Linked DNA regions of Myxococcus hansupus. The protein of the gene in region 1 interacts with the protein of each later gene in a pairwise test. Links are inferred from orthologs where the notes say so. Each region holds a gene or a part of one and is shown on either strand. Other genes may lie near its edges. The genes, in order: priA and A176_RS28595.

The links.
Region 2: the proteins of priA (region 1) and A176_RS28595 interact in binary tests that used the Escherichia coli proteins (3 or more experiments, as listed by UniProt). The link is inferred for Myxococcus hansupus from one-to-one orthologs.

The regions. Positions count from the first base shown.
Region 1 is NZ_CP012109.1:6,921,831-6,937,203, reverse strand. The notes cover bases 5,597-8,663. They hold priA (replication restart helicase PriA), read left to right. Parts: upstream 5,597-5,969; coding sequence 5,970-8,357; downstream 8,358-8,663. Other genes in these bases: A176_RS27005 (hypothetical protein), read left to right, coding at 8,373-8,663; A176_RS27015 (glutathione S-transferase family protein), read left to right, coding at 5,597-5,838. In the rest of the region: A176_RS39240 (hypothetical protein), read right to left, coding at 9-605; A176_RS27035 (hypothetical protein), read left to right, coding at 1,361-2,506; A176_RS27030 (PorV/PorQ family protein), read right to left, coding at 2,508-3,356; UTP--glucose-1-phosphate uridylyltransferase GalU, read left to right, coding at 3,417-4,319; A176_RS27020 (hypothetical protein), read left to right, coding at 4,316-5,071; more of A176_RS27015, read left to right, coding at 5,212-5,596; more of A176_RS27005, read left to right, coding at 8,664-15,167; def (peptide deformylase), read left to right, coding at 15,257-15,373.
Region 2 is NZ_CP012109.1:7,315,220-7,328,417, reverse strand. What follows is about bases 10,320-13,198. They hold A176_RS28595 (single-stranded DNA-binding protein), read left to right. Parts: upstream 10,320-11,446; coding sequence 11,447-11,950; downstream 11,951-13,198. Other genes in these bases: hslO (Hsp33 family molecular chaperone HslO), read left to right, coding at 13,019-13,198; A176_RS28590 (succinate dehydrogenase/fumarate reductase transmembrane subunit), read right to left, coding at 12,077-12,757; dacB (D-alanyl-D-alanine carboxypeptidase/D-alanyl-D-alanine endopeptidase), read left to right, coding at 10,320-11,238. In the rest of the region: A176_RS28655 (lysophospholipid acyltransferase family protein), read left to right, coding at 1-439; LPS export ABC transporter periplasmic protein LptC, read left to right, coding at 452-1,003; A176_RS28645 (LptA/OstA family protein), read left to right, coding at 1,000-1,605; lptB (LPS export ABC transporter ATP-binding protein), read left to right, coding at 1,602-2,342; rpoN (RNA polymerase factor sigma-54), read left to right, coding at 2,590-4,107; A176_RS28630 (GNAT family N-acetyltransferase), read left to right, coding at 4,170-4,820; A176_RS28625 (hypothetical protein), read left to right, coding at 4,833-5,615; hpf (ribosome hibernation-promoting factor, HPF/YfiA family), read left to right, coding at 5,850-6,521; A176_RS28615 (PTS sugar transporter subunit IIA), read left to right, coding at 7,006-7,467; dtd (D-aminoacyl-tRNA deacylase), read right to left, coding at 8,342-8,806; more of dacB, read left to right, coding at 8,992-10,319. UniProt on the Escherichia coli protein: Plays an important role in DNA replication, recombination and repair. Binds to ssDNA and to an array of partner proteins to recruit them to their sites of action during DNA metabolism. Acts as a sliding platform that migrates on DNA via reptation.

The DNA.
Region 1 (15,373 bases):
CAGTGAGGTCACGTCCACGACGGACCCAGGGGCGGCCGTTGCTGCGATGATTCCATCAGGGCCCGAGTCACGCGGCCCCGCATCGCTGCCCGGGAACGTACAAGCGCCCGCGCCGCGCAATCCCGCCTCTGAGCCTGGTAACGCACCGGCGCCCGCGCCGCGCAACCCAGCGCCTTCTGGAGGGTCGGCGGGTTCGGCGTCCAGGAATGCTGCGTCTGCGCCTGGAAACGCCCAGGCGCCTGTGCCGCGTAACCCTGCATCGGCTTCAGGAAATGCGGCAGCGCCCGCGCCGAGGAATCCGCCGTCTGCTCCTGGAAACGCACCGGCGCCCGCGCCGCGTAACCCTGCATCGGCTTCAGGAAATGCGGCAGCGCCTGTGCCGCGCAACCCTGCTTCAGTCCCCGGAAATGCGCCCGCGCCCGCGCCGCGCAACCCGGCCGCGGCCTCCGGAAGTGCGGCAGCGCCCGCACCGCGTAACCCTGCTTCGGTCCCCGGAAACGCGCCTGCACCGGCACCGCGTAACCCGGCATCTGTCGCTGGAAACGCTCCCGCACCTGCACCGCGTAACCCTGCTTCGGTCCCCGGAAACGCGACTGCACCGGCACCGCGTAACCCGGCATCTGTCAGTGGGACCGCACCCGCACCCGCACCGCGTAACCCGGCTTCAGTTCCCGGAAACGCACCGGCGCCCGCGCCGCGTGACCCGGCGTCTGCCGCTGGAAACGCGCCTGTGCCCGCGCCGCGCAACCCGGCCTCAGAGCCAGGGAATGCCTCAGCTTCTGCCCCGCGTGCTTCCGGTGGAGGAGAGGGCGGCCCAGGAGCATCGGCGCCACGCGATCCTTCTTCCGCTCCCGGAAACGCGTCCGCGCCCCGGCCGCGCAATCCCGCCTCGGTACCGGGAAACAAGCCGGCGCCCGCACCTCACGCCCCCGCCGCGAGCGGCGATAACGCGGATGCAGCGGGTTTCCCCCCGAGCCCCGCGCCGCGCAATCCCGCCTCGGCCCCGGGCAACAAGCCAGCCCCCGCGCCTCGCGCCCCCGCCGCGAGCAGCGATAACGCGGATGCAGCGGGTTTCCCCCCAAGCCCCGCGCCGCGCAATCCCGCCTCGGCCCCGGGCAACAAGCCAGCCCCCGCGCCTCGCGCCCCAGCCGACACCGCGGACGCATCAGGTTTCCCTCCCGCCGCCGCTGCGCCGCGAGCGCCCGCGCCATCGCGGAGAGAGCGAGCCTCGGCCCGTGCAGCATCCCCTGGCCGCGACGCGGAGCCCGCCGCACGGCAGGGCACGGACGAGCAGAGCCCGCAGCGCGCCGGAGCCATCGACCTCATCACGGGCGAGGTGCTGGACCTCAACGCGCCGTCGGTGCCCGAGACGCGAGTCATCTCCTGGGAAGCACCTCCGGGCCGCATGGACCCCGTGCGCCGGGTCGTGCGTGGCGCGCGTCCCGAAGGCACCATGGCCGCCCCGGCACCGGGTCGCACCTTCATCGCGAAGCCGCCAGCTCCGCCCGAGCCGCCCAAACCCGCGCCCGGCGCCGCGGAGCCCCGCGAATCCGCCGCTCCCGCTCCCGCCCCCGCCTACCTGCCCGCCCAGGACACCGAGCCCGACGGCTTTCGGCACATCCGGGAGCGCCCGCTGGAAGCGGCGCCGTACCGCGCGCTCGCGGAGTACTTCGACCAGCGCGGCGACCCCGACCGCGCCTCGCTGATGCGCGAAATCGCCGACGCGCTCGACGGCCTCGAAACCCCCGCGCCCAAAGGCCAGCGCCCGCCGCTGACGTCCGACGAGCGCGCGGGCCTGCGTCACCCGGGGCTGCGGACGCCCTCCGGCGAGCTGCTCGCCTGCACCGGAATCGCGCTCTGCCGCCTGTTCCCCGCCGAGGGCCGCGCCGCCGGCTCCTCGGAGCTGCTGCGCGCCACCGCGGGCCCGGCAGCACCCGACGTGCTCGACGCGCTGCACACCGCCGCGCGGATGCTGGATGTCCACCTGCCGGAGCTCGTGCTCGCGGAGGATGACGGTCCGCCCTTCACCGCCGTGCACGCGGGCCATCCGCGCCTGCTCGTGGGCCGCCTCCTCCTGCGAGAGTCCATGCCCGCGCCGGAGCTGCGCTTCCACGCGGGACGCGCCTTGCTGTCCCTGTCGCCGGACCTGCTCGCGCTCCGGGCCCTCAAGGGACGCCAGCTCTTCCGCGCCCTCGCGCTGCTGTCCACCGTGCTCAAGGACCCCCGCGCCACCGGAGAAGAGGCCCGCGTGGTCCGTGAGTCCCTCTCCCCGAAGGCCCTGGAGCGCGCCGTGGCCCTGTTGGAGCCGGGCACGCAGAACTTCAAGGCCTCCGCGCTCGCGGACGCCGCGCGCGACTCCGCGAACCGGGCAGGGCTCGTGGCCTGTGGCAGCATGGGGCCCGCGCTGACCGTGCTGCGCGCGCGCCGGGACAACGAGGCGGAGCTGGTGGAGCTGCTCCGCTTCGCCGCCTCCGAGCGCTACCTGCCGCTCCGGGCGCCGCGCTGACTCAGTTCATGTTCAGCTTGATGGTCAGCGCCAGCAGCCGCCCCTTGGGGCCGCCGAGGTCATGCCGGTAGGCGACGTCGATTCCGCCGCCGCCCTCGGACATGAAGCCGAGCCCCGTGCTGAGCTGGGACGTGCGGGTGAAGCCGTCGTACGTGTAGCCCGCGCGGAACGGGAACACCTGCCCGAGGATGTACTCCATGCCGCCGTGGTACGTGAACGTCGTCGCGTCGTTCGTCGTGAAGTCCGCGCGCACGTCGCCCGCGAGCGTCAGCAACCCCGTCATCACGCCCACGTGCGCCGAGTAGTAGCGGGTCAGCTCCTCGTTGCCGGTATCGACGAGGTTGTGCGCGGAGAAGCCCGCCATCAACTGCTGGGACAGCCGCAGGATGATTCCGGCGTCACCCGTGACGGAGTTGGCGAACCGCGACTGGCCGCTCATGCGCAGGTAGCGGACCGTGGCGCCGAGCATCAGCATCTCACTGACGGGCAGGCCCACGCCCAGCGAGCTCATGTGCGCGCTGGCGCGGGCGCCGCCGCGGCCCACGCTCACCCAGTGGTAGTCGAGCCCCATGCCCAGGCGGCTGGTGGCCGCGTCGATGACGGAGACCCCGAGCTGCCCCTCCTTCTTCTCGACGTCCCACCCGCCCGTGCCTTCGAGCCGGTAGGACGGGAAGAGGACCATGGCGGCGGGGTTGCCCAGCATCGCGTCGCCGCCCAGGCCCAGGGCCCGGTAGGCGCCGCCCATGCCATAGGCGCGCGCGCTCATGACATCCCGGAGGTCCTCGGCCGGCTGAGCCAGCGAGGTAGTGGACACACAGAGGGCGATCAGCACCAGGGAACGCAGCGACATGACATGAGCATCCTATCCGGCTTGATGGGGTCAGACGCCATCAATAGATTCGCAGCCCTCATGGCCTCCAAAACCCCGAAGGTAGAGCCCCTCATCCGCAAGTGTGTCATCCCGGCAGCCGGCCTGGGCACGCGCTTTCTGCCGGCGACCAAGGCGGTTCCGAAGGAGATGCTGCCCATCGTCGATACTCCGACGCTCCAGTACATCGTGGAAGAGGCGGTCTCCGCGGGCATCGAAGACGTCGTCCTCATCAACGGCCGGGGCAAGAGCTCCATCGAGGACCACTTCGACATCGGCTTCGAGCTGGAGACCACCCTGCGCTCGCGCGGGAAGGAAGGCGAGGCCGACAAGCTGCGCGCCATCGCGGAGCTGGTCCGCGTCGTCAGCGTCCGTCAGAAGGAGCCCAAGGGGCTGGGTCACGCGGTGCTGTGCGCCAAGAGCGTCATCGGCAACGAGCCCTTCGGCGTGCTGCTGGGCGACGACATGATTGACGCCGAGGAGCCGGGAATCCGCCAGCTCGCCCGTGTGTACCGCCAGTACAACCAGGCCGTCATCGCCCTCATGGAGGTGCCGGACGACGAGACGCACATGTACGGCATCGCCGCGGGCACGGACCTGGGCGACGGTGTCATGCGCATCGAGCGCATCGTGGAGAAGCCGAAGAAGGGCACCGCGCCCTCCAACCTCGCCGTCATTGGCCGCTACGTGCTGCCGCCGGACATCTTCCCCATCCTGGAGAACCAGACGCCGGGCGTGGGCGGGGAAATCCAGCTCACCGACGGTCTGGCCACCCTCCAGCAGCAGCAGGGCCTCCTGGGTTACCGCTTCAAGGGCCAGCGGTATGACGCCGGCGACAAGGTGGGTTACCTGAAGGCCAACATCGCCTACGCGCTCAAGCGCCCGGAGCTGCGTTCCGGCCTGCTCGAGTTCATGCGTGAAGTCGTGAAGACGGAGAAGCCGTGAAGCGCACCGTTGCACTCCTCGCAGTCCTGGTCTCCTTCGCCGCGGGCGCCTACGTGCTGCCCGGAAGCTCCATCATCCGTCGCATGGCGGCGGAGCGCGCCGAGCAGAGGCTCTCCACGTTGCGCGTGGAAGGCTCCCTCAGCTTCGGTGGAGCGTCGGTGAAGGAGGCTGGTGCCGCGCTGGGGACGCCCACGGACCGGCCGGAGGTGCAGGGGGATGGCGTGCTGTCCATCCGCACGCCCGGCCGTTGCCGCTTCGAGGCCTCGGTGGCCGACGGCAGCACGCCGTCCGCGGTGGTCCAGTCCGGAGGCCGGCGCAAGGCGCAGGGCACCGAGATTCCCGCCATGTCGGTGCTCGTCGCGCAGGTGTGCCCGCTGCTCGCCACGGGCAGTGGCAACGTGCAGGAGGTGAAGGAGTCGGTGCTGCGGCACCTCCAGAGCCTCGGCGTGGAGACGGGTCGCACCGGTCTGGCGCGCCTGGGCGGCGAGGTCGCCTATGTCCTCGGCGAGATGGCCGAGGGGCGTCCGCAGTTCTGGGTCTACAAGGATTCCTTCCGCCCGGCGCGCCTCCGCTACACGGACGCTTCGGGAACGGCCTGGGACGTGCGCTTCCTCGACTACAACTCGCCGGCCACCGGTGAGCTGATGCCGCGCACCATCGAGGTCTGGCGCGGGGGCCAGCGCAACCTGCGCTTCACCGCATTGAAGGGTGACAACCGGGCCAGCCTGCCCGACGCGCTCTTCACCCTGTAGACCGTCAGGGCCGCCGGGGATGACGCGCCCCGGCGGGAACGGCACTTTCCTGAATTCCTTGCGGCGCTGGAGGTGGCCATGAAGAGTGTGGCCCCGCCAGGCCGGGACTCTCCCCGGCCCGCCGCGAAGAGGAATCTCACATGAAGGTGTACGGCCACCCGATGAGCACGGCCACGCGCATGGTCCTCACCACCCTGGCGGAGAAGGGCCAGGAGGCGGAGCTCGTTCTCATCGACCTCGCGAAGGGCGAGCACAAGCAGCCCGCGCACGTGGAGCGTCAGCCCTTCGGTGTCATCCCCGCGTTCGAGGATGACGACGGCTTCCGCGTCTATGAGTCGCGCGCCATCATCCGCTATCTGGACCGCAAGCTGCCGGGCGCCGCGCTGACGCCGTCCGACGCGCGCGCGTTCGCGGCCATGGAGCAGTTCATCAGCGTGGAGCACAGTTACTTCACGCCCGCGGCGATGAAGGTCATCTGGGAGCGCCTCTTCAAGCCCTTCTTCGGCGGCGGCGCGGCGGACGAGGCCCGCATCGACGAGGGTATGAAGGGCGTCGAGCGCGTCCTGGGCCTCGTCGACCCGGTGCTAAGCAAGCAGCCGTACCTCGCGGGCGACGGCTTCTCGCTCGCGGAGGTCTGCTGGATGCCGTACATGGACTTCTTCGTCGCCGCGGGCGGCGGAACGCTCCTGGGCCAGTACAAGGGCGTGGCCTCCTGGTGGGAGCGCGTCAGCGCCCGGCCCTCGTGGAAGAAGGTCACCGGCGCCTGAGTCCCCGGTGCTTCCCTGACGTCCCGGGTTCCGTCTTCCGGCGGAACCCGCGAAACATGTCAGACCCTCCCTGCACTGTGGACCCCGGTAGCAGGACGGCTGGGGTTGGGGTGGCGGTTGAAGGGAGAGTCATGGAACAGCGACCCTTGTGGAGCGGGGAGGACGCGGCGCCTTCGAAGGCCCCCACGACGCGGGGTTCCAGGACGGTGCGCACCTCCGGTGTGAAAAGCCGCCGGGAACTGTCAGAGCCCGCCGTCGCCGCTACAGTGCGCGCCGAAGTGAGCGCTCCCGTCCTGGCCTCCATTGCCGTTGGCCGCCCCGTCCGGGGCGAATTCACCTACACCTTGCCGGAGGAGCTGGCGGGCCGCCTGGAGCCCGGGCAGCGCGTGCTCGTGCCGTTTGGTCGAGGCACGGCGCTGGGCTTCTACCTGGGGCCCGCGTCCCCGCCGCCCGGCGAGAAGGTGCGGCTGAAGGCCGTCCAGCGCGTGCTGGAGGATTCGCCGTCCCTGCCCAAGGACCTCATCGCGTTGCTGCGCTTCGCGGCCGTGCACTACCGCTACCCGCTGGGCGAGGTGATTCGCGGCGCGCTTCCCCCGGGCCTGTCGAAGGCGGTCGAGGAGAAGGAAGCCAAGCCGGACGTGCAGCACTTCGCGGTGGCGCTCGTGAACGAGGTGCCGCCGGAGCTGTCGCGGGCGCCCGCGCAGTCCGCCGCGCTCGCCTACTTGCTGGCCGTGGGAGGCCGCGCGCCGCTGGAGGAAGTGGCCCACGCGATTCCAGGCGCGCGCGAGACGCTGAAGAAGCTGGCCACGCGCGGCTTCGCCAAGCTGGAGGAGAAGACGGTGGAGGCGGGGGTGAAGGAGGGCCTGATTCAGGGCCGTCCGGACCACCTCACGCCGGAGCAGGCCGCGGCGGGCGTGGAGCTGCGCGCGGCGTTGGACGCGGGCGCCTTCCAGCCCTTCCTGCTTCACGGTGTCACGGGCAGCGGCAAGACGGAGGTGTACCTGCGCGCGGCGGAGCATGCGCTGACGCTGGGGAAGGGCACCCTCATCCTCGTACCGGAAATCGCGCTGACGCCGCAGCTCGTGGGGCGCTTCCGCAGCCGCTTCGGCTCGGAGGTCGCGGTGCTGCACTCGGCCTTGAAGGACCGGGAGCGGCTCTTCCACTGGCAGGCACTGCGGCGGGGCGACGTGAAGATCGCCGTGGGCGTGCGCTCGGCGGTGTTCGCGCCGGTGAACAACCTGGGCCTCATCGTCGTGGACGAGGAGCACGACCCCTCCTTCAAGCAGGAGGAGAAGCTGCGCTACCAGGCGCGCGACCTGGCCGTGGTGCGAGGCAAGCAGGCCAGCGCGGTGGTGGTGCTGGGCTCGGCCACGCCCGCGCTGGAGACGCTGGAGAACGTCAACCGCGGACGCTACCGGCTCCTGGAGCTGAAGCGCCGCGTGGACGACCGGCCCATGCCCTCCATTGAAATGGTGGACCTGCGCCTGGAGCGGCCCCGCGAGGGCGTGGTGACGGAGGAGGCGCCCATCCTCAGTCCGCCGCTGCTCGCGGCGATGGAGGAGACGATTGGCCGGGGCCAGCAGGTCATCCTCTTCCTGAACCGCCGGGGCCACAGCACCGTGCTCCTGTGCGAGGTGTGCGGCCTGTCACTCAAGTGCAGCGAGTGCGACGTGTGCCTGACGCACCACCGCTCGCAGAGCCGGGTGGTGTGTCACTACTGTGGCCTGGCCATGCCCGTGCCGGAGCAGTGCCTGGAGTGCACGGGGCCCATGCTCAAGCTGGGCATCGGCACCGAGCGCGTGGAGGCGGAGGTCCTGGAGCGCATTCCCACCGCGCGCGTCGCGCGTCTGGACCGGGACTCGGCCACCAGCGCGGAGCGGCTGACGGAGATGCTGGCCTCGTTCGCGCGCCGGGAGCTGGATGTCCTGGTGGGCACGCAGATGGTGGCCAAGGGGCACGACTTCCCTGGCGTCACGCTGGTGTGCGTCGTGATGGCGGACACGTCCCTGTCCATCCCGGACTTCCGCGCCGCCGAGCGCACCTTCCACCTGCTCACCCAGGTCGCTGGCCGCGCGGGCCGGGGCAAGGACCCGGGGCGGGTGCTGGTCCAGACCTACAACCCGGACGCGGAGCCGGTGCGGCGGGTGCTGGCCCACGACTTCAGCGGCTTCTCGACCCAGGAACTGGAGTGGCGCAAGGCGCTGGCCTACCCTCCATATTCGCGCATGGCCGCCGTCCGCCTGGAAGGGGAGCACCCCGAGCAGACGGCGAGCGTGGCGCGCTCCCTGGGGAACCTCGTCTCCCGGAACATGCCGCCCGCGTCCGCCGGGGTCCGTTTGCTGGGCCCGGCGCTGGCGCCCATCTCCCGCATCCGAGGGAAGACGCGCTGGCAGTTCCTCTTGAAGGGGCCAACGCATACGGCGCTCGCCCCGCTGCTCGCCCGGGTGGAAGCGGCCCTGGCCGAAGTTCCTTCCACCGTGAAGGTCGTGATCGACGTGGATCCGGGAGCCATGCTGTAGACTCGTGGCCCCCCCATGGGCGCACCGGTCCTTCTCGTCCACGACGACATCGCCAATATCGCCGCCGTGCGGCGTCTGCTCACGCGTGACGGCTACGAGGTCATCCTCGCCACGTCCGCCGCGGATGCCCTCATCGCGTACGGGCACCACCTGCCCGTGCTGCTCGTGCTCGCGCCCGGCGTGGAGAGTGGCCGCGGCCACCTGGTGCTGGAAGAGCTGCTGCAACACCCGGACGGCAAGTCGGCCCGGGTGCTGCTTCTGGGCGAATCCATCCCCGGCTTCAGCGCCCCCGTGGCGCCGCTGCCGCTGGAGGGCGCGGCCTTCATCTCGCTGGTGGATTCCCTGGTCCGGGCCCCCGCGGATGCGGCGGATGCCTGGCACGTGGTGGAGAATCGGCGGATGCCCGCGTCCGCGGGTGGCGCCGGGGTGTCGAGTGGCGCTGACGGCGAAACGTGGCATGCGACGCCGCCTCCCGCGGTCGCTGGGGACGCCGCGCTGGCGAACGCGCTCTTCGGGGACCTGGCTCCGTTGCACCAGACGGACTGGGAGCTGGCGGCGATGACGGACGCGGAGCGCACCGCCCACGTGGCGGAGCAGCAACGCGAGCATCACGGAGCGTCCGGTTCGAGCACGGCCTCGGAGCCCGAGGTGGAGGCCCCGCCGGTGGCCCCCGAGCCGGCTGCGTCGGAGGACTCGGCGGACGGGTGGGGAGAGCCGTCTTCGGATTCGGATTCGGATTCGGATTGGGGCTCGGCGGTGAGCGGCGCTGCGCCCGGGGAAGGGGCGTACCCCGGCTTGTCTCGGGGGCATGCGGCGGAGCCGGAGGGCATGGAGGCGGAGCTGCGGGCTCAGGCGGAGCGCCTGGCCGGGCTCGACGACGCATCGGAGGCGGACGGAGAAGTGCCTCCGGTCGGGCAGTTGGCTTGGACGGAGGAGCCCGTCACCCAACCTGGGCCTGCTGCGCCTCGACTCGGGGACGAAGGCTTCTTCGACGTGGAGACGCCGGAGGCTGGCACGCGGGATTCCCTCTCCGATGCGGAAGCGGAGCTGGCGGCCATGCGCGGTGGCCCTGTCGCCGAGCCTCTGCCCGCCACGGATGGCACCCCCTGGACGGAGCTGCCTCCCGACCCGGAGATGGCGTTCGCTGGCCAGGCGCCGGAGGCGTCGTGGGCCGGAGTGGGGGATGCGCCCGGAGAGGCTGCGTCTGGATGGGAGACGGAGGCTTCGAAGCAGGGTGGCTCGTGGAGCGCGTCGGCGGCACCTGAGGCGGATGACTCCTGGGCCACGTCGGCAGCACCTGAGGCGGGAGCGGAGTCGGATGCCTCCTGGGGCGCGTCGGCGGCACCTGAGGCGGATGACTCCTGGGCCACGTCGGCAGCACCTGAGGCGGGAGCGGAGTCGGATGACTCCTGGGCCACGTCGGCCGCACCTGAGGCGGATGCTTCCTGGGGGGCGTCTGCGGCACCTGAGGCGGGAGCGGAGTCGGATGACTCCCGGGCCACGTCGGCAGCACCCGAGGCAGGAGCGGAGTCGGATACCTCCTGGGCTGCGTCGGCGGCACCCGAGCAGGGAACGGAGTCGGACGATTCGTGGGCCACGTCGGCGGCACCTGATGCTGACGACTCCTGGGCCACGTCGGCAGCACCTGCTGCGGGCGCGGAGTCGGACGATTCGTGGGCCGCCTCGGCGGCACCTGCTGCGGGAGCGGAGTCGGACGACTCTTGGGAGGCATCGGACACCCCCGCGTCTTCGGATGTGGCGGGGGCGGCGTCAGCCTCCTTGGATTCGGGCGATGCGTCAGAGAATGACGCGGTCGCGGCGGCATCGGATGCTTCTTGGGGGGACGGGTCGGACCCCTCTGCGTCGGATGGTTCCTGGGAAACGGATCCGGCTGCTTCTGTGCCAGGTGGTGTGGCGGGGACGGAGTCGGCCACTCCCGGGTCGGACGATTCCTGGGGAACAGCGGCCGCGAACACGGAGTCGGAAGACGCCTGGGGGACGGAATCCGCGCTTGGCGATTCCGCGGATGCGTCGGATCCGACCGCCGGTGACTCCGCTGACGCGTCGGAGCCAGATGCCGCGGCGGTGTCCGCGTCCAACTGGGAATTGCTGGAGGCGGAGCTTCAAGCCGCGGCGTCGGGTCACGAAAGTGACGACGCGGAGGCCGGCTCTCCAGAGGCCGCCGAGACCTCGGCAGCAGCGGGTGTTGGCGAAGACTGGTTCGACTCGGAACCGGAGTCTTCGGCGCCCGCGCCGAGTGTTGGCGCTGACTGGTTCGACTCGGAAACTGAGGACACGCGCTCGGCGGAGCCCGTGGCCAAGCCGGTTGAAAGTCCGCCCGTGGCGCCCGCCGCAGGCGGCTTCGCGGTCCCCGCGCTGATGGCGCAGTGGCAGGCTCAGCAGGAGGAGGCCGAGCGCCAGCTCGAAGAGGCCCACGCACGTGTGCACTCCGTCTCCGCGGAATTGGAGCAGGAGTCCGCGCGGCGCCGTGAAATGGAGCAGCAACTCCAGGCGCTCCAGGAACGCCTCGCGACCGAGGAAGAAGAACACTCTCGCGAAGCGGTGCTCCGGGCCGAAGCCGAGGCCGAGCTGGAGACGCTCCGCCAGCGTGAGTCCGAGGCTCGGGCGCAGCGGGACTCGAGTGTGTCGATGGACGCGGCGGCCAAGGCCGTCCTGAGTCGAATCGAGCAGTCGGCGGGAGACGTCGACGCGCTCTCGGCCCTGCGCGCGGAGCTGGAATCGCAAGTCACCCTCCGCACGGAAGCGGAGGCCTTCACGGCTGAAGTCGAGGCCCTGGCGCGGCAGGCCGAGGATGCACGTGCCGAGGCGGAACTCCGGGCCATCGATGCCGAGGACCGAGCCAATGCCGAGGCCCAGGCTCGCGAGGCCGCGGAGACGCAAGCCGCCGCTGCGACCCAGGCGCTGAAGGCGCTCGAAGCGCGCCTGGAGGCGGAGGCGGCGGGGCGCGTCGTCTCGGAGGTCCGCGCAGAGTCGGAGTCGAAGGCGCGCGAGGTCGCGGAGCGCCGGGTCGAGTCCGCCGAAGGCCAGACGTCGGTGTCGGAAGCGCGCATCGATGCGGAGACCCGTGCCCGCGAGGCCGCGGAAGCCCGGTCCGAGGTCGAGGCCGCGGCGCGGCTCGAAGCCGACATTCGCGCGCAGCAACTGGCGCACGCCCACGCGGAAGCCGAGGCCCGTGCGGACTTGGCGGCTCGGGAGCAGGCCGAGGCCATCGCCTTGGCCCAGGCTGAAGCGGACGCGCGAGTGGATGCGGAAGCGCGTCTGGAGGCCCTCACGGCCGCGCTCGCCGAGGCGGAGGCTCGGGCGCAGGGCGATGTGGACACGCGCGTGGCAGCGGCGGCAACCGCGTTGGCGGAAGCGCAGGCGCGGGCCGAGATTGAGTCCTCGGCGCGCGCGGACGCGGACGCACGTCTGGAGGCCACGGCAACGGCATTGGCCGAGGCGCAGGCGCTCGTGGAGATTGAGTCCGCGACGCGGGCCGATGTGGAAGCACGTCTGGAGGTCACTGCAACCGCGTTGGCCGAGGCGCAGGCGCTGGCTGAAATCGAGTCCTCCGCGAGGGCTGAGGTGGAAGCGCGCCTGGAGTCCGTGGCGACCGCCCTCGCCGAAGCGGCAGCCCGCGCGGAAATCGAATCTGCGGCCCGAGTCGACGCGGAAGCGCGCCTGGAGTCCGCGGCGACGGCCTTGGTCGAGGCGCAGTCGCGAGCCGATAGCGAATCCGCGGCCCGAGTTGAGGCCGAAGCCCGTGTCGCAGCGGAGTTCTCGGCTGGAAGTGACGCGGAGTCGCGCGTCCGGGCTGAAGCGGAAGCCCGAGCGGCCGCCGAAGCGCGCGCCGACGCTGAAGCAACCGCCCATGCGGAAGCCGCGGCGCGCGCGGAGATTGAAGCTGCGGCGCGCATGGAAGCGGAGGCCCGTGCCAACGCTGAAGTGACTGCGCGTGCAGAGGCCGAAACCCGAGCGAACACGGAGGCGGCCGCACGGGCCGAAGCGGAAGCCCGAGCGACCGCCGAGGCCGAAGCGCGAGCCGAAGCCGAAGCGCGCGCCAATGCGGAGGCGGAGGCTCGCGAGAACGCGGAAGCCACCGCGCGCGCCGAAGCGGCAGCTCGAGTCGAAGCCGAGTCAGCCCTCCGCGCGGACCTCGAAGCCCGAGCCAACGCTGAGGCGACATCCCTCGCCGAAGTCGAAGCCCGCGCGAGCGCTGCGACGACATCCCTCGCCGAAGTCGAAGCCCGCGCCAACGCTGAGGCGACTGCTCGTGCCGAAGTCGAAGCTCGCGCCAACGCTGAGGCGACTGCTCGTGCCGAAGCCGAGGCCCGCGCCAACGCTGAGGCGACTGCTCGTGCCGAAGTCGAGGCTCGCGCCAATGCCGCGACGACAGCCCTCGTCGAAGCGGAGGCCCGCGCCAACGCTGAGGCCGCCGCTCGCACCGAAGCCGAAGCCCGCGCCAACGCCGCGACGACAGCCCTCGTCGAAGCCGAAGCCCGCGCCAACGCTGAATCAACTGCTCGTGCCGAAGCCGAAGCGCGCGCCGACAGCGAAGCGTCCGCTCATGCTGACGCCGAGCGCCGTGCCGAGCACGTCGCACACGCCCGAGTCGACGCCGAAGCGAGCGCCGAGGTCGAGTCGAAGGCTCGGCTCGACGCGGAAGCCCGCGCCGCGAACGAGTCGAAGGCGCATCAGGACGCGGAAGCCCGCGCCGAGCGCGAAGCCGAGGCCCGTGCCGAAGCCGAGGCCCGCGCCGAGCGCGAGTCCAAGCTCCGTGCGGCCATCGAAATCCGCGCGGAAGGTGAAGCCACGGCCCGTGTGAACGCGGAAGCCCGCGCCGAGCGTGAAGCCGAGGCCCGCGCCGAAGCCGAAGCCCGAGCCGAACGGGAAGCCGCCCTGCGCGCCGAGGCGGAGACGCTCGCGAAGACCGAAGCCGCGACCCGCGCCGAACTCGAGGCCCGGGTCGCCACGGAGGCCACGCGCCGAGCCGAAGCCGAGGCCCGCGCCGAACGCGAATCCGAGGCCCGCGCGGAACAGGAGTCCCGGCAGCGAGCCGAAGCCGAGGCCCTCGCAGGGAAGGAAGCCGAGCAGCACGCCGCCGAGCAGGCACGTGCCGAGGCAGAAGAAGCGCACCGCGCCAGCGTCGCCGCCCAGGCAGAAGCCGAGGCCCAGAAGCGCGCGGAGCTGGAGTCCCGGCTGGAGTCGGAAGCCCAGAAGCGCGCAGAAGCCGAGGCCCGCGCCGAGGCCGCGCTGAAGTCCGCCACCGATGCGGAGTCACGTGCCGAGGCCGAAGCCCAGCGCCGCGCCGACGCCGAGGCCCGCATCCAGCAGGCCACCCAGGCCGAAGCCGAAGCGGCCACCCGCGCGAAGACGGAGGGCCGTCATCGCACCGCCCTGGAAGTGCGCCTGGACGCGGAGGCGAAGCAGCGCGCCACGTTGGAGACGCGGCTCGAGGATGAATCCCGGGCCCGTAACGAATCCGAGTCCCGGCTGCTCGCGGAGAATGCACGCATCTCCGAGGAGCTCGCGGAGCTCCGACTGGAGCACCAGCAGCTTCGCGACAACCTGTCGAAGGAGCGCGAGTCGCGCGAATCCGTCGAGCAGTCCTTGGAAACCCTCCGCGAAGAGAAGGCCCGCGTCGAAGCCGAGTCCGAGGCCCAGCGCGAGCGGAACGAGCGTGAGCGCCTGGAGCTGGAGGAGCGCGCGCTCCGAGACGCCGAGGAAGCCGCCGCACAGGCGAGAGCCTCCCTTCTTCCGCTGGAGGCCCCGCCGGGCCGGCCGGAGCTGGCGGTGGCGCGCAGTGGCAGCGTCACCCAGGACGGCCTGACGAAGCTGGTGCTCCGTCTGTGCGAAGCCCGCATGGAGATGCGCCTGGAGCTGAAGGTGATGAACGCCCTGCGCGTCCTCTGGTTGAGGGATGGCACGCTGGTGGGCGCTGTCTCCTCGGCCCCGGGGGAGAGCCTGGTCGACCGGGCCCGCGCGGACGGCCTCATCGACGCGAGGCAGGAAGGCGAACTGCGGCTGGTGCGCAGCGCCACCACCGCCGCGCTGCTGGAGGCCCTGCGAGGCCGGGGCTACCTGCGCGAGTCCGAAGCCGTGCCCCTGGTCCAGCGCTACACCGAGCAGGTGTTCCTGGACGCCTTGGCGGAGCCCTCGACGCTCTACCGGCTGGTGGCGGAGCCGGCGCCGCACGAAGTGGCGCTCGCCGCCGCCACGCGCCCACCGCTCCACCTGCTGGCCGAGGCCCTGCGCAACACGCTCACCTCCGAGTCCCTCCTCGACGCGGCTGGCGGCCTGCGCGCGCGCGTCACCCGCGGCGACATCCACCTGGCCCCCGGTGACTTCGGTCTGCCCCCGAGAGACCTCCACCTCCTGTCCCAGGTGGACGGCGAGCACACGCTGGAGGCGTTGCTCCTGGGCGCGGGACTGCCCCAGGACTCGGCTTTGAAGTCGCTCGCGGTGGCGCGGACACTGGGGCTCATCTCGCTGGAGCCTGGCGGGGATGACGACGAAGCGGGCGACCTGCCTCCCGAACTGGACGTCCGGCGCCTGGAGGCCAAGTTCGAGGAGATCCAGGACGCGGACTACTTCACGGTGCTCGGGCTGGCCCGTTCGGCGGGGGGCGAGGAGGTCAAACGCGCCTACGAACTCCTGGCCGCCGAGTTCCATCCCCTGCGCTTCGCGGGACATCCGGACCCAGCGCTCCAGCACCGCGCGCAGCAGATTCGCAGCGTGCTCTCCGAGGCCGCGCAGGCGCTGGGGGATGACCGGCTGCGCGCGGAGTACGCCCGGAGCCTGCTCGACTGACGCCCTCCGGACGGACGGGCTCCCGGGCGTGTGGGAAAGCCCATCCGCGGTGGTTGCCCGCCCGCCCCAGGACGGTTAAGACGGCGGACATGGTCCGCGAGATCCTTATCTGGCCCGACCCTGTCCTGAAGCAGAAGGCCAAGCCGGTGGCGAAGGTGGATGACTCCATCCGCACGCTGGTGAAGGACATGTTCGAAACGATGTAC
Region 2 (13,198 bases), 390 kb from region 1 along the record:
GGTGCGCAGCATCTGGCGCGGCCAGGAGGGGGCGGCCCGGGCCATGCTGCGCGCGCTGCGCAGCGGCGAAATCCTGGGCATCCTCATCGACCAGGACACGAAGGTGCAGTCGCTCTTCGTGCCCTTCTTCGGCCAGCTCGCCGCCACGCCCCGGGCCGCCGCGGACCTGGCCATTCGCACGGGGGCCTCGGTGGTGACGGGCTTCTGCCACCGGGACGGGGACGGCTACCGCCTGACGATGGAGGAGGTGCCGGTGCCCCAGGACGCGGACCGCGAGGCGGCCGCCCTAACCCTCACCGCGGCCCTGTCCACCCGAATCGAGGACGCCATCCGGCGGGCCCCGGAACAGTGGGTGTGGATGCACCAGCGCTGGAAGACGCGTCCACCGGTGGGCGCGGACGTGCCACTTCCGGAGGCGGCGCCCGCCTCGGCTGGGTGATAAGGAAGCCCCGTGTCACGCCTGCTCGCCGCCAGCCTCGTCGTCCTGGTGTTCGCCCCCGGTTGCAAGCCCGGGGCAGGCGCGGGTGCGTCCGAGGCCCAGCCCCCTCCCGAGGTGGTGCTGCACGGCGCCCGCCTGGAGTCCTTCGAGGGCGAGCGGCTGACGCGGTCCGGCACCGCGGAGCAGATTTCCTACCAGCGCACCACCGGCGACGTGTGGGCCACCAACGCCACCCTGAAGATTCCGCCGGGCCAGTCCGGCGCGGGGGCGCCTCCGGGGACGGAGGGCGGCGTGGAGGTGAGCGCTCCGAATATGGAGGGCAGCCTCGCGTCCAAGCAGGTGGTGGCCTCGGGCGGTGTCATCATCCGCACCGGAAAGGGCATGGAGGCCCGCACTCCCCGGTTGACGTACGACGCCACCACGGAGCGGGCGCATGGAAACGAGGGCGTGACGGTGAAGGGACCTGACTACCGGCTGCGGGCGGACCGCTTCGAGCTGTACTTCCCGGACGAGACGTTCAACTTCGCGGGCTCGGTGGAGACCGTGGTGGGAGCGCCCCAGTGATTGAGTTCCTCGTAACGGCCTTCTTCGTCGCGCAGCCCGCGCCCGTGCTCGCCGCCACGCCCGCGCAGGGCACGCCGCCCGCCGCGGTGGCCCCGGCTCCGGCGGCGGGCACCCGCGCCCCCAACCCCCTGGGTGGCGCCAAGGACCTGAAGGAGCCCGTTCAAATCAACGGCGACAACGTCACCTTCCAGAAGTCCCAGGCCACGCTGACGGGCAACGTGAAGGTGAAGCACCGCACGCTGGACTTGAAGTGCGACCGGATGACGGCCAACTACACGCCGCAGCGCGAGGTGACGCGGGTGGTGTGCACCGGCGGCGTGGAGGCCGTGGACGGGGACCGCCTGGCCCGCGGTGAGCGCGCCGAGTACGACGTGCCCAGCGGCGTGCTGGTGGTGACGGGCTCGCCCGAGGCGCGCCAGGGCACCACGCACATGCGCGGCACGAAGGTCCGGCTGACGCTGGGCAATGAACGGCTGGAAGTGGAGAACGCCGTCATCGTCTTCGAGTCGATGCCCGCCAACCCCGCGCCCGCCAAGCGCAAGGGGCGCCCGGCCCCGGCCCGCCCGGCGGCCCCCTCCGCCCAGGGAGGCACGCAGCCATGAGCGCGAAGCTGTACGCGGAGGGCCTGGAGAAGACCTTTCGCCGCCGCAAGGTGGTGGGCGGCGTGTCCTTCAGCGTGGCGCCCGGCGAAGTGGTGGGCCTGCTGGGCCCCAACGGCGCGGGCAAGACGACCAGCTTCAACATGGTCGTGGGACTGGTGTCTCCGGACGCGGGACGCGTGCGCATTGGGGACGAGGACCTCACGCACCTGCCCATGCACCGCCGCGCCCGCAGGGGTGTGGGCTATCTGCCACAGGAAGCCTCCGTCTTCCGCAAGCTCACCGTGCGCGACAACTTCCTGGCCGTGCTGGAGCGCCAGAAGGATCTGGACTCGAAGGCCCGCGGGCAGCGCGCCGACACCCTCCTGGAGGAGTTCGGCCTCACGCACGTGTCCGAGTCCCTGGGGGAGACGCTCTCCGGTGGCGAGCGCCGGCGCGCCGAGATTGCCCGGAGCCTCATCCCCCAGCCCCGCTTCATCCTCTTCGACGAGCCCTTCGCCGGCGTGGACCCCATCAACGTGGGCGACCTCCAGCGGCAGATCTTCCTCCTGCGCGAGCGCGGCCTGGGCGTCCTCATCACCGACCACAACGTGCAGGACACCCTGGGCATCTGTGATCGCGCGTACATCATCGCACAGGGGCAGATTCTCGAAGAGGGCACCCCGGCGGAGATCGCCGCGTCTCCCAAGGCGCGAGCCGTCTACCTGGGGGAACGGTTCCGCCTCCAACAAGCGCTGTAAGGACGGCTGGCCACCTGTCAGAGGCGTGCTTAGAATGGGTTGGCCCCGCTTTTGCGCCGACTTGTCAACGCGCATGTGACACCCTGAGTGGTTCCAAGCTCTCGAATTCCTTGTGGAATTCTGAGCATGCAAGCAAGGGACCCTCGTTTCGGGGCTAGACGAAGTCAGGGCTCCTTGTTACGTTGGCACGGTCTTTGATTGTGGCCCTCTGGCTGAGGGACCAAGTCAACCCTGGAGACCCCGTCTCATGGCGATGGAACTGAAACAAAGCCTGAAGCTTGCCCAGCAGCTGGTGATGACGCCGCAGCTGCAGCAGGCCATCAAGCTCCTCCAACTGTCCCGCATGGAGCTGCTCGAGCAGGTCCGCGAGGAGATGGAGCAGAACCCACTGCTGGAGCAGCCCGACGAGCAGGCCCCGGGAGACGTGGGGGACAAGGAACCCGGTGAAGCCTCCCTGGAGGCTGACAACGTGGAAATGCCGCGGGACATGGACCTGCCCGCGGCCACCAGCGACACCGCCACGGAGTTCAAGGCGGACGGGGAGGGCCCCCCGGAAATCGACTGGGAGCAGTACCTCAACAGCTACCAGTTCAACGAGCCGACCACCGCCTCCAACAAGGGGAACGTGGCCACGGACGACCTGCCGTCGTTCGAGGCCAACCTCGTCAAGAAGGAGGACCTGGTCGACCACATCCAGGAGCAGCTCGGCACGCTGCGCCTGAACGACGCCGAGCGCCGCATCGCCATGCTCATCCTGGGCAACCTGGATGACGACGGCTACCTCAAGCTGCCGGAAGTGGACGGAGATCCGCTCATCCGCCTGGCCAACGAGGCGGACGTGCCCATGCACGTCGCGGAGCGCACGCTGCGCCGCATCCAGATGTTGGACCCGCGCGGCTGCGGCGCCCGTGACTTGCAGGAGTGCCTGCTCATCCAGCTCCAGGGGATGAAGGAGCCGCACGCGCCGCTGCTGGGCCTCATCATCAAGCGGCACATGAAGTACCTGGAGAGCAAGAACCTGCCCGCCATCGCCAAGGACCTGAAGGTCACCTTGGAAGAGGTGGTGGAGGCGGTGCGGCTGCTCCCGAAGCTGGACCCGAAGCCGGGCCGCAACTTCAGCGGGGACGACGCGCAGTACATCACCCCCGACGTGTTCGTCTACAAGATGGGGGACGAGTACACGGTGGTGCTCAACGATGACGGCCTGTCCAAGCTGCGCATCTCCGGCACCTACCGGAACGCGTTGAAGACGGGCGCGGTGGGCCCCGGCCAGACGAAGGACTTCATCCAGGACAAGCTGCGCAGCGCGATGTGGCTCATCCGCTCCATCCACCAGCGGCAGCGGACCATCTACAAGGTCACCGAGAGCATCGTGAAGTTCCAGCGGGACTTCCTGGACAAGGGCATCGCCCACCTCAAGCCGCTCATCCTCCGGGACGTGGCCGAGGACATCGGCATGCACGAGTCCACGGTGAGCCGCGTCACCACCAGCAAGTACGTGCACACCCCGCAGGGCATCTTCGAGCTGAAGTACTTCTTCAACTCGTCCATCGCCCGCGTGTCCGGTGAGGACACCGCGAGCGAGGCGGTGAAGCACCACATCAAGCAGTTGGTGTCGCAGGAAGACGCCCGCAACCCGTACTCGGACCAGAAAATCGTGGAGCTGCTGCGCTCGCAGGGCACCGAGATTGCCCGCCGCACGGTGGCCAAGTACCGCGAGGTGCTGGGCATCCTCCCCAGCAGCAAGCGCAAGCGGTACTACTGAGTCCAGGGCCTCCGGCGCGCCGCTTGTCCGCGGCGTGCCGGGGTGGGCAGAGTGGGGCGGCCATGAGCGCCAGCCCTCCGCCCGATTCCGGCATGCCTCGCCGTGAGTGCGTGCCCCTCGTCGTCCCGCCCGTCACGCTCGAAGGGCGGCACGTCCGCTTGGAGCCGCTGCGCCCGGAGCACGCGCCGGCCCTGGCCGCGTTGTGCGAACCCGACATCTTCACGTGGTTCTCGCGCGCGCTGCGGACGGAGGCGGACGTCGCGGACTTCATCGACAGCGCGTGTCAGGCGGCCGAGCGAGGGAGCGAGCGCCCCTTCGTCATCCTGGAGCAGCGGACCGGCGCGCCGGTGGGCTCCACGCGTTTTCTCGACATCCAACGCGACCACCGCACGCTGGAGATTGGCTACACGTGGCTGGGGCGGCGGGTGTGGCGCACGCCGGTGAACACGGAGTGCAAGTACCTGCTGCTGCGCCACGCCTTCGAGGCATTGGGCGTCATGCGGGTGCAGCTCAAGACGGACCAGCACAACGCGCGCTCTCGCGCGGCCATCGAGCGGTTGGGTGCTCGCTTCGAGGGCGTGCTGCGCAACCACATGCTGGTGCGCGGCGGCGTGGTGCGGGACAGCGCGTACTACGGCGTCATCGACACGGAGTGGCCGGAAGTGAAGGTTCGCCTGGAAGGGCTGCTCGCCGCGGCCGGGGCGGGGGTATAGGGTGCGCGGCGCATGAACCCCTTTCTTTGTCGCAATCTTCTTCGCATCCCGGCGGGGGCCGTCGTCGCGGTGGGCCTGCTGTCGGGCTGTGGCGGCAGCCTGACCTCGGAAGTCGTCGACCTGTCGACGATGGCGGACCGCACCCTCACGCTCGCCCAGTCGGATGTGGATGTCTTCGAGGGATTGGACGAGCTGGGCTCCCACCGCGTCACCGTGACGTTCTCCTCGGCGGCGGGGGGGCGTTGCACCGAGCTGCGCGAGGGCGTCACCGCCACCTTCAACGGCCAGCCCATGACGCTGGAGCGCGGCGGCGTGGATGGCACCGCGGGCCGCGACGTGTGCGTGCCCACGCGGGCCTACTACGACTTCGACCCCAACATCTGGGAGCGGCAGCCCACGGAGGACGCGCGCGTCGTCCTCCAGGACGGCACGCACACCGTCACCCTGGTGATGAAGGACGGGAAGGCCAAGCGCTTCTTCTCCTTCCAGGGCCCCGGCGCCGAGGACCGCCTCATGCGCGGCCAGCCGTACGACTTCCGCTGGATGCCCGAGGGCGAAATTCCGGGCCCCATCACCGCCACCCTGCTGCGCGAGGGCGGGCTCGCCACGGCGACCGTCCCCACCACACAGCAGGAGGGCACCGTCAGCTTCAACCTGCTGCAGACCACGCCGGTCGCCGTCCACCTGCTCACGCTGAGCGGCACCGCGCCGGGCACGGTGCTGGAGTGCACGGGAGTCGCTGGCTGCTCGGCGTCGGTGTTCCACTCCGAGGAGCGCGTCGTCAACGTGCAGTGACGGGCGGGCGGCTGCTCGCGGGAGCTGACGCGGCGCGTGACGTGACGGAATCGTCACCGGCATGGCCCCAAAAACGGGGCCGTGCCAGTGACGTGGGGTGCAGGCGGGATGTCGTCCCTCGGACGGGTGGTGTGTCCGGGAACAGGCAACCTGGCGGGGTGGGTTGCTTTCCGGGGCTGGGAAAGTTTCAGATCCGTCACGGAGCTCACCTCTCACCCTAGGAGGCAGCCACGCATGCAGTTCAACATCACCTTCCGTCAGTTCGGGGCGTCGGATTCCCTCAAGGAGTACGCACGCGAGAAGGTCGAAAGGGTGAACCGGCTGTTGGATCGCGCCGGCGAGGCCCATGTGGTCCTGTCGTTGGAGCGTCACCTGCATCACGCGGACATCACCATCCACTCCGGCGCATGGGTGCTCCGGGGCCGCGACAAGAGCGATGACATGTACGCGTCCATCGACCTGGCGATGGACAAGATCGAACGCCAGCTTCGCCGCTACCGTGACAAGCTGAAGACGCACCATGGCCGTGAGCGCGTCCACCACCGGCAGGACCTGGTGGAGCAGCTCCGGGTCCGCCACGCCGTGTTCGAGGTCCCGGACGTCGAGGAGCTGACGTCCCTGGCCGAGGCCTCCGCGAGCAGCGAGGCGGCACCGAAGCCCACGGTGGTGTCGGCGCCTCCCCCCGCGGCCCAACCCCGCGCGTCGCGCGAGGTGCGGGCCACCCACCTCACCGTCAAGCCGCTTTCCGTGGACGATGCGGTGATGCAGATGAACCTGATGGACAACGACTTCTACGTCTTCCACAACGTGGAGTCGGAGTCGCTGTGCATCGTCTACCGGCGCAAGGATGGCCAGTACGGCCTCATCGAGCCGCACGCCCCGGCGGTCGCCGCCACGGGCACCTGAGTTTGACGTCGTGCGCCGTCACCGGGCTTGCCGGGTGACGGCGCGTGACGCCGCCAAGGCCGCCGCGAGCGCGCTCACCCGGTGAGCCCCGCCGGCCGATGGGCGATGAAACGCGCCGGCGTCATCCGGGCCATCTGTGTGCCGAGGGTGTGACCGCCGCTTTCACGGGGATGCCCTGGTATCACCCGCGGGTGCGGGCGCCGCCCCCCGCTGGCACCACGTGTCGACAACGACGCGATGTCGATGTCTGTCGACAGGAGCGGACGCTTCATGGGAAGTCCCTGGCTGCGCGGGGTGGGGGTCGTCGCCACCCTCAGTGGAGCACGCGGGCAGATGAAGCCCTATCACCCTGGAGGACGGGCTTCCCTTCCGCGTCATGATGCGCAGTAGGCGCGGTGCATGCGCATGATGACAGGCCACCCTTGCACTAATGAGGGGTGAGGAGTAATTGCCGCCAACCAGGAGCGCCAGCGCGGGAGCGTCAGTGAGAATCGCCGAGTTCCTCAGCCCCCAAGCCGTCATCGCCGACATGCAGTCGCGGACGAAGCCTGAAGTGTTGCGCGAGCTGAGCGCCACGTTGGTGCGCGCCCACCCGCAGCTATCCTCGGACCGGTTGGTGGAGGTGCTCCGCGAGCGCGAGAAGCTGGGCAGCACCGGCATCGGCGAGGGCGTGGCCATTCCCCACGGCAAGCTGCCGGGCATGGCCCAGCTCCAGGCCGCCTTCGGCGTGTCCCGCGCCGGCGTGGACTTCGAGGCCATTGACGGCAAGAGCACCCACCTGTTCTTCGCGCTGGTGGCGCCGGAGAACAGCGCGGGGGTTCACCTCAAGGCCCTGGCCCGCATCTCGCGGTTGTTCAAGAATCCTCGCTTCCGGGCCGCCATCCTCGAGGCACCCACGGCCGCGGACATCCACGCGCTCATCGTCCAGGAAGACGCGCGGCCTTGAGCCGGGCGGCGTTCCGGGGGGAACATCCGCACCATGGACGTCGTCCTGAGGCCCATCAGCGACCGTTTCTTTCATGAGCACCTGCTGCCCTTCTTCCGGAGGGCCATGGGGGACGCCCCCGGCGCGCTGGAGTCGCTCCAGGAGCAGTTGGGGATGGCCAGGCGCGCATGCTCTGTGAGCGGATGCTCGCCACGGCGATTCCGGGCGGGGTGCGCTCCCTGGACGCGGACCCCTGGGCGGACCTGGTGGACAGGCTCGTCTTCCTCCCCTGGGCGGAGGGCCCCTCCGGCTGGGAGGTGGGCGACGCCGAGATGGGCTACGCGGACGGCTGGGATGAAGCCCTGCACCTGGCGCTGATGGTGGAGGAGGCGAACTACCCCTACTGGGACGCGCGCGCCGCGCGGGAGGTGCGGGACCAGTTCCGCTTCCGGCCCCGCGAGGACGTGGGCCTGGCCTCGCTGCTGGCGGGGCAGTGGGAGCCCTTCCCCGAGTTTCCTCCGGACCAGGTCTTCGTCACGCAGGGCCGGGGCGAGTACTCCCCCGGCGAGCGCTACGCCTTCGCGGACTGGGCGTGGCGCCCGGCGCGCAAGGTGGCCCACTGGCAGGTGAACCTGCCGCGCAAGCTGGAGCGGCTCCTGACGCGCGAGCAGGAGCGGATGCGCCTGCCGTCGCTGCCGGAGAAGGACGAGGTGCTCGCGTACTGGCTGGGCAAGCAGGCGCAGCCGCCGCCGCTCACGGTGGCCTTCTCCGGACTGGGGCCGCGCGCGGCCAACTGGATTCGCGAGCTGGGCGCGCTCACCGCGCACCTGCGGGGCGCGGCGCTGGCGAAGCAGGGGCTGGCGGCGCTGGTGACGAAGAGCTCCGGGGTTCGCATCTAGCCCTTGCTGGGCGTAGCCGGGCCCGGGCTCTCCAGCAGCAGGGTGACGGGCCCGTCGTTGACGAGCGCCACCTTCATGTCCGCGGCGAAGATGCCGGTGCCCACGCTCAGCCCGCGCTGGCGCAGCAGCTCGCAGGTGCGCTCATAGAGGGCCTTGGCGGCCACGGGCTCCAGGGCGTCGATGAAGCTGGGCCTGCGGCCCTTGCGCGTGTCGCCGTAGAGGGTGAACTGGCTGACGACGATGAGCTGCCGGGACGTGTCCTCCAGGGACAGGTTCATCTTCCCCTCGGCGTCCTCGAAGATGCGCATCGTGGCCAGCTTCTCCACCATCCACGGCACATCCGCCTCCGTGTCACCCTTGCCCACGCCCAGCAGCACGAGCAGCCCCGGGCCGATTTCGCTCACGCGCTGGCCCTCCACCGTCACCGACGCCTCCAGCACGCGCTGCACCACCGCTCTCATCGAAGTCACCTCGTGGACAGGCGTGTTTCACTGGGGTCCCGCGTCAGTCACGCCGTTACAGTTGGAATGTCAGGTTTCTGCCTGCTGGTAGAGCGAGCGCCCAGACGTGGACTCACGCTGTCTCTCACCCTTGCTCGTCTTTTGCCCCGTTCCGCATAATGGCACCTGACTTCCCCGGAGAGAGTGTGCAGGTCCATCGAGCCAGCTCCATCTTGGCCGCGTCGGCCATTATTTTCCTGTCGCTTTCTCACGCCGCGCGCGCCGCGCCCGCTCCCGATGCGAAACGGGCGGACCGCGAGGCGCTGAAAACGGCCTTGTTGGAGGTCCTCCAGCGCGCGCCGTTGAAGGCGAGCCGCATGGGCGTGCTCATGCAGAGCCTCGACGACGGCACCGTGGTGTTCAGCCACAACGCCGACGAGCTGCTCAACCCGGCCTCCAACGTGAAGCTGGTGACGTCCGCCGCCGCGCTGGCGTCCCTGGGGCCCGAGTTCCGTTACGACACCGAGTTCCTGGTGGAGCCGGAGCTGGGCGCGGACGGCAAGGTGAAGACGCTCTACGTGCGCGGCAAGGGCGACCCGTCCATGACGACCGAGCGCCTGTGGGGCATCGTCGCGGAGCTGTGGCACGCGGGCGTGCGCGAGGTGGGCGAAATCGTGGTGGATGACTCCTGGTTCGACGCCGAGCGCACGCCGCCCGGTTATGACCAGGAGGACACGGACCGCGCGTACATGGCGCCCACCGGCGCGGTGAGCCTCAACTGGAACGCGGTGGCCATCTACCTGCGGCCCGGCAACGCGCCGGGCGCCAAGGGGTCGGTGGAGGTGGAGCCGCCCAGCGACTACTTCGTGCTGGAGAACCAGCTCACCACCGGTCCGCGCCGCGCCCGCCGCGTGTTCGTCAAGTCGGACGCCGTGGGCCTGCAGCAGAAGATTGTCGTGCGCGGCCAGCTCCCGAACGAGCGCGGCGGCGCGGTCAGCGTCTGGAAGAAGATCGACAACCCGCCCATGTACTTCGGGCAGTCGCTCAAGCAGATGCTGACGACGCGCGGCGTGAAAATGAAGGGCAAGGTGAAGCTGGGCAAGACGTCCACCAAGGCCCGCATGCTGCACGTGGCCCAGTCGGACACCTTCGACGTGCTGCTCAAGCGCCTCAACAAGCTCTCCAGCAACTTCGTGGCCGAGCAGCTCTTGAAGACCATGGGCGCGGAGCTGCGCGGCGCCCCGGGCTCCTTCACCAAGGGCGTGGAGGTGGTGGAGCAGTTCCTGGAGCGCGACGTGGGCATCCCCCGCGGCACCTACGTGATGAAGAACGGCAGCGGCCTCAACGACGCCAACCGCTTCTCCGCCACGCAGCTCAACGGCCTGCTGCGGCACATGGTCCAGCGCTTCCCCTTCGCGCCGGAGTACCTGTCCTCCGTGCCCATCGCCGGCAAGGACGGCACGCTCAAGTACCGCTTCGAGGGCAGCGACGCCGTGGGCCGGCTGCGCGCGAAGACGGGCACCCTGGAGAGCGTCTCCGCGCTGAGCGGCTACGTGACGAGCGCGGGCGGAGAGCGCTTCACCTTCTCCATCATGGCCAACGACTTCGCGGGCCGCGCGGGCCCCATCGTCGCGGGCCTGGACGCGTTGGGCGCGGCGGTGGCCGCCACGGGCTCCAGCCTGGGGCCGTCCACGGCGGTGGCCGCGCTGGCGGACAGCAGCCGTCCGGCGGGGGGCCTCAACGACGTGGCCGCCCGTATCAAGACGTACCTGGAGCTGGGGGCCCAGCGCGACCAGCGCAACATCGGCTTCCTGCGCACGGCGTGGCGCAGCGAGCGCGACCCGGCCGTGCGCGCGGTGCTGGCGGAGGGGCTGTACCAGTCCAACCCGCACGACTACCTGGGCGCGCGCACGCTGCTGGACAGCTACTCGGCCACCACGGAGGTGTACGGCCGGCTGCGCGAGGTGGCGCGGCTGCTGTCGGTGGAGGTGCCGGGCGTCAGCAGCATGGTGGAGCTGGCCGCGGGCGGTAACGCGGAGGCGCTCGCGCGTGTGCTGGAGCTGGCGGGCGCGGCGGGCACGGATGCCCAGTCCCAGGGCGAGATGGCGGAGGCCCTGGGCGAGGTGGCCCGCACCGCGCCGGAGGAGCTGGTGGTGGCGCTGCGCGCCGCCAGCGCCGGGGACCGGGACGCGTGCACCACGCTGTTGGCGCGCGCGCTGGTGCAGGCGGGCCAGGCGGACCACCCGTTCTGGAAGTCCCTGCGCCGCACCCTGGGCGCGTCGGACGCGCGGCTGGCGTCGTTCGCCAAGGGCCTGGACTCCACGCTGTCGCAGAAGGTGGCGGAGGCCAAGGCTCCGGCCCGGACGCCCGCGGGCCTCAACGCGGTGGAGGTGGTGGCGCCCGCGGGCAAGGCGCCCGAGTCTCCCACCGCCGACACCCGCCCGGGCGGGTAGTCCGCCTCCGCCGCGTCTCTCACGCGCCCCACCGGACGGGCCTCCCCGTCCGGATGGCAGGCAGGCGTACGGCCCCCAGGAACAAATCCGGTTTCTGGCTGGGTGTCAGTCCCCGCTGCTATAGGTGGGCATCAAACCCGGCGGGTGCTGCCCGCCGGGTCGTAACCGGTCCGTGGTGGACCGGTTCTCGTGAGAAAGGAACGCAGTCATGGCTGGAGGCGTGAACAAGGTCATCCTCATCGGCAACCTGGGGGCGGACCCGGAGGTCCGGTTCACTCCCGGTGGGCAAGCGGTGGCGAACTTCCGCATCGCCACCAGCGAGAGCTGGGTCGACAAGAATGGCCAGAAGCAGGAGCGGACCGAGTGGCACCGCATCGTCGTCTGGGGAAAGCTCGCGGAGCTCTGCGGCGAGTACCTGAAGAAGGGACGGCAGTGCTACGTCGAGGGCCGCCTGCAGACGCGCGAGTGGACGGACAAGGAGAACCGGAAGAACTACACCACCGAGGTGGTGGCCAACGCCGTGACGTTCCTGGGCGGTGGCGGGCGTGACGCCGGAGACGGCATGGGCGGCGGTGGAGGCGGTGGCGGTGGACGCCGGCAGTTCTCCCAGCAGCGCGGCGGCGACAACAACGACTACGGCCAGCCGCCTCCGGACGACATGGGCGGTGGAGGCCACAACGGCGGCCCTGGCGACGACGACATCCCGTTCTAGTCCCGGCCCCGGCTGACGCCTTCGGTGCCCTGAAATGAAACCGGCCGCTCCCCGGAAGACTCGGGGGCGGCCGGTGGGCTTTTCAGCACCTGGAGGCCCCGGCGCGCGTGGCGCCGGGGCGGGGCATCACGGAGGGGTGGCGCCCACGGGGCTGAAGGCGGCGCCCGCGGTGTAGAGCGCGTAGATGACCGCCCAGCTCATCGCCGTGAGGACGAGGAACGTGATGATGACCACGGGCTCGAACTTGCGCATGGAGCGCTCGCTGGAGAGCAGACCCCAGCCCATGGCGAAGCCCTGGATGCCGTTGGCCAGGTGGAACGAGGTGCCCAGCGTGCCCAGCAGGTAAACGACCAGGGTGGGGAGGTGGTAGCGCATCTCCCGGGCGATGTCGTCGAACGCCTCCGGGTGGCCCAGCACCAGCCGCGGGTAGAGGAAGGCCAGCCAGATGTGGGCGCCCAGGAAGGCCAGCACGCCCACCGCGCTGAGGCGCTGGAGGATGTACTTGAGGTTGCCGTAGTTGTTGTAGCGGACGTTGTTCGGCTTGAAGCTGAACAGGCGGACGATGCCCCAGCCGGTGTGCATGAGCAGCGGCAGCAGGACGATGACGAACGTGAAGACCTGGGAGAACGGGTTGGCGTAGGTCGTCACCGACTTCTGCCAGGCGTCCGCGCCGTTGAAGGCGGAGAGGTTGTCCCACAGGTGGTTGACGACCCAGACGGACAGGGGCACCACCGCGAGGAACGAGCCCAGACGGGACTTGAGGAGCGGTGTTTTCGTTTCTACGGCGGCAGCGGCTTGGGTGCTCATCGAATCTCCAGCGGCGGCGCGCGGGCGTCTTGCCGCGTCCACGTCGAGGGCAGGTGACAGTCGGACGGCGGTTTATAGCCGTTCCAGCGCCGGGGCTGGATTTCTTCCGCACCCCCGCATGCCAGCACACCCACACGGAGGCATAAGGCTGACCTTATGCGTCACCCCAGGCCCCACTGCTGGCCGGCGGGCGGGCGGCGGGGCTCCCGCCTTCTGACGTTGGCGGGCAATGCGGGCTCGGGCACGCTAGTCGCAACCGATATGTCCGACGAGCTTGTCAGTGGATTGTTGAAGAAGACGGACCTGCGCGTGGTGTTGGCCTCCACCACGGAGCTGTCGCGTCAGGCGCGTGCCACCCACCACACCGCGCCCGCCGCCGCCGTGCTCCTGTCGCAGGCCCTCACCGCCGCCGCCCTGATGGGGGCCCTTCAGAAGAACGAC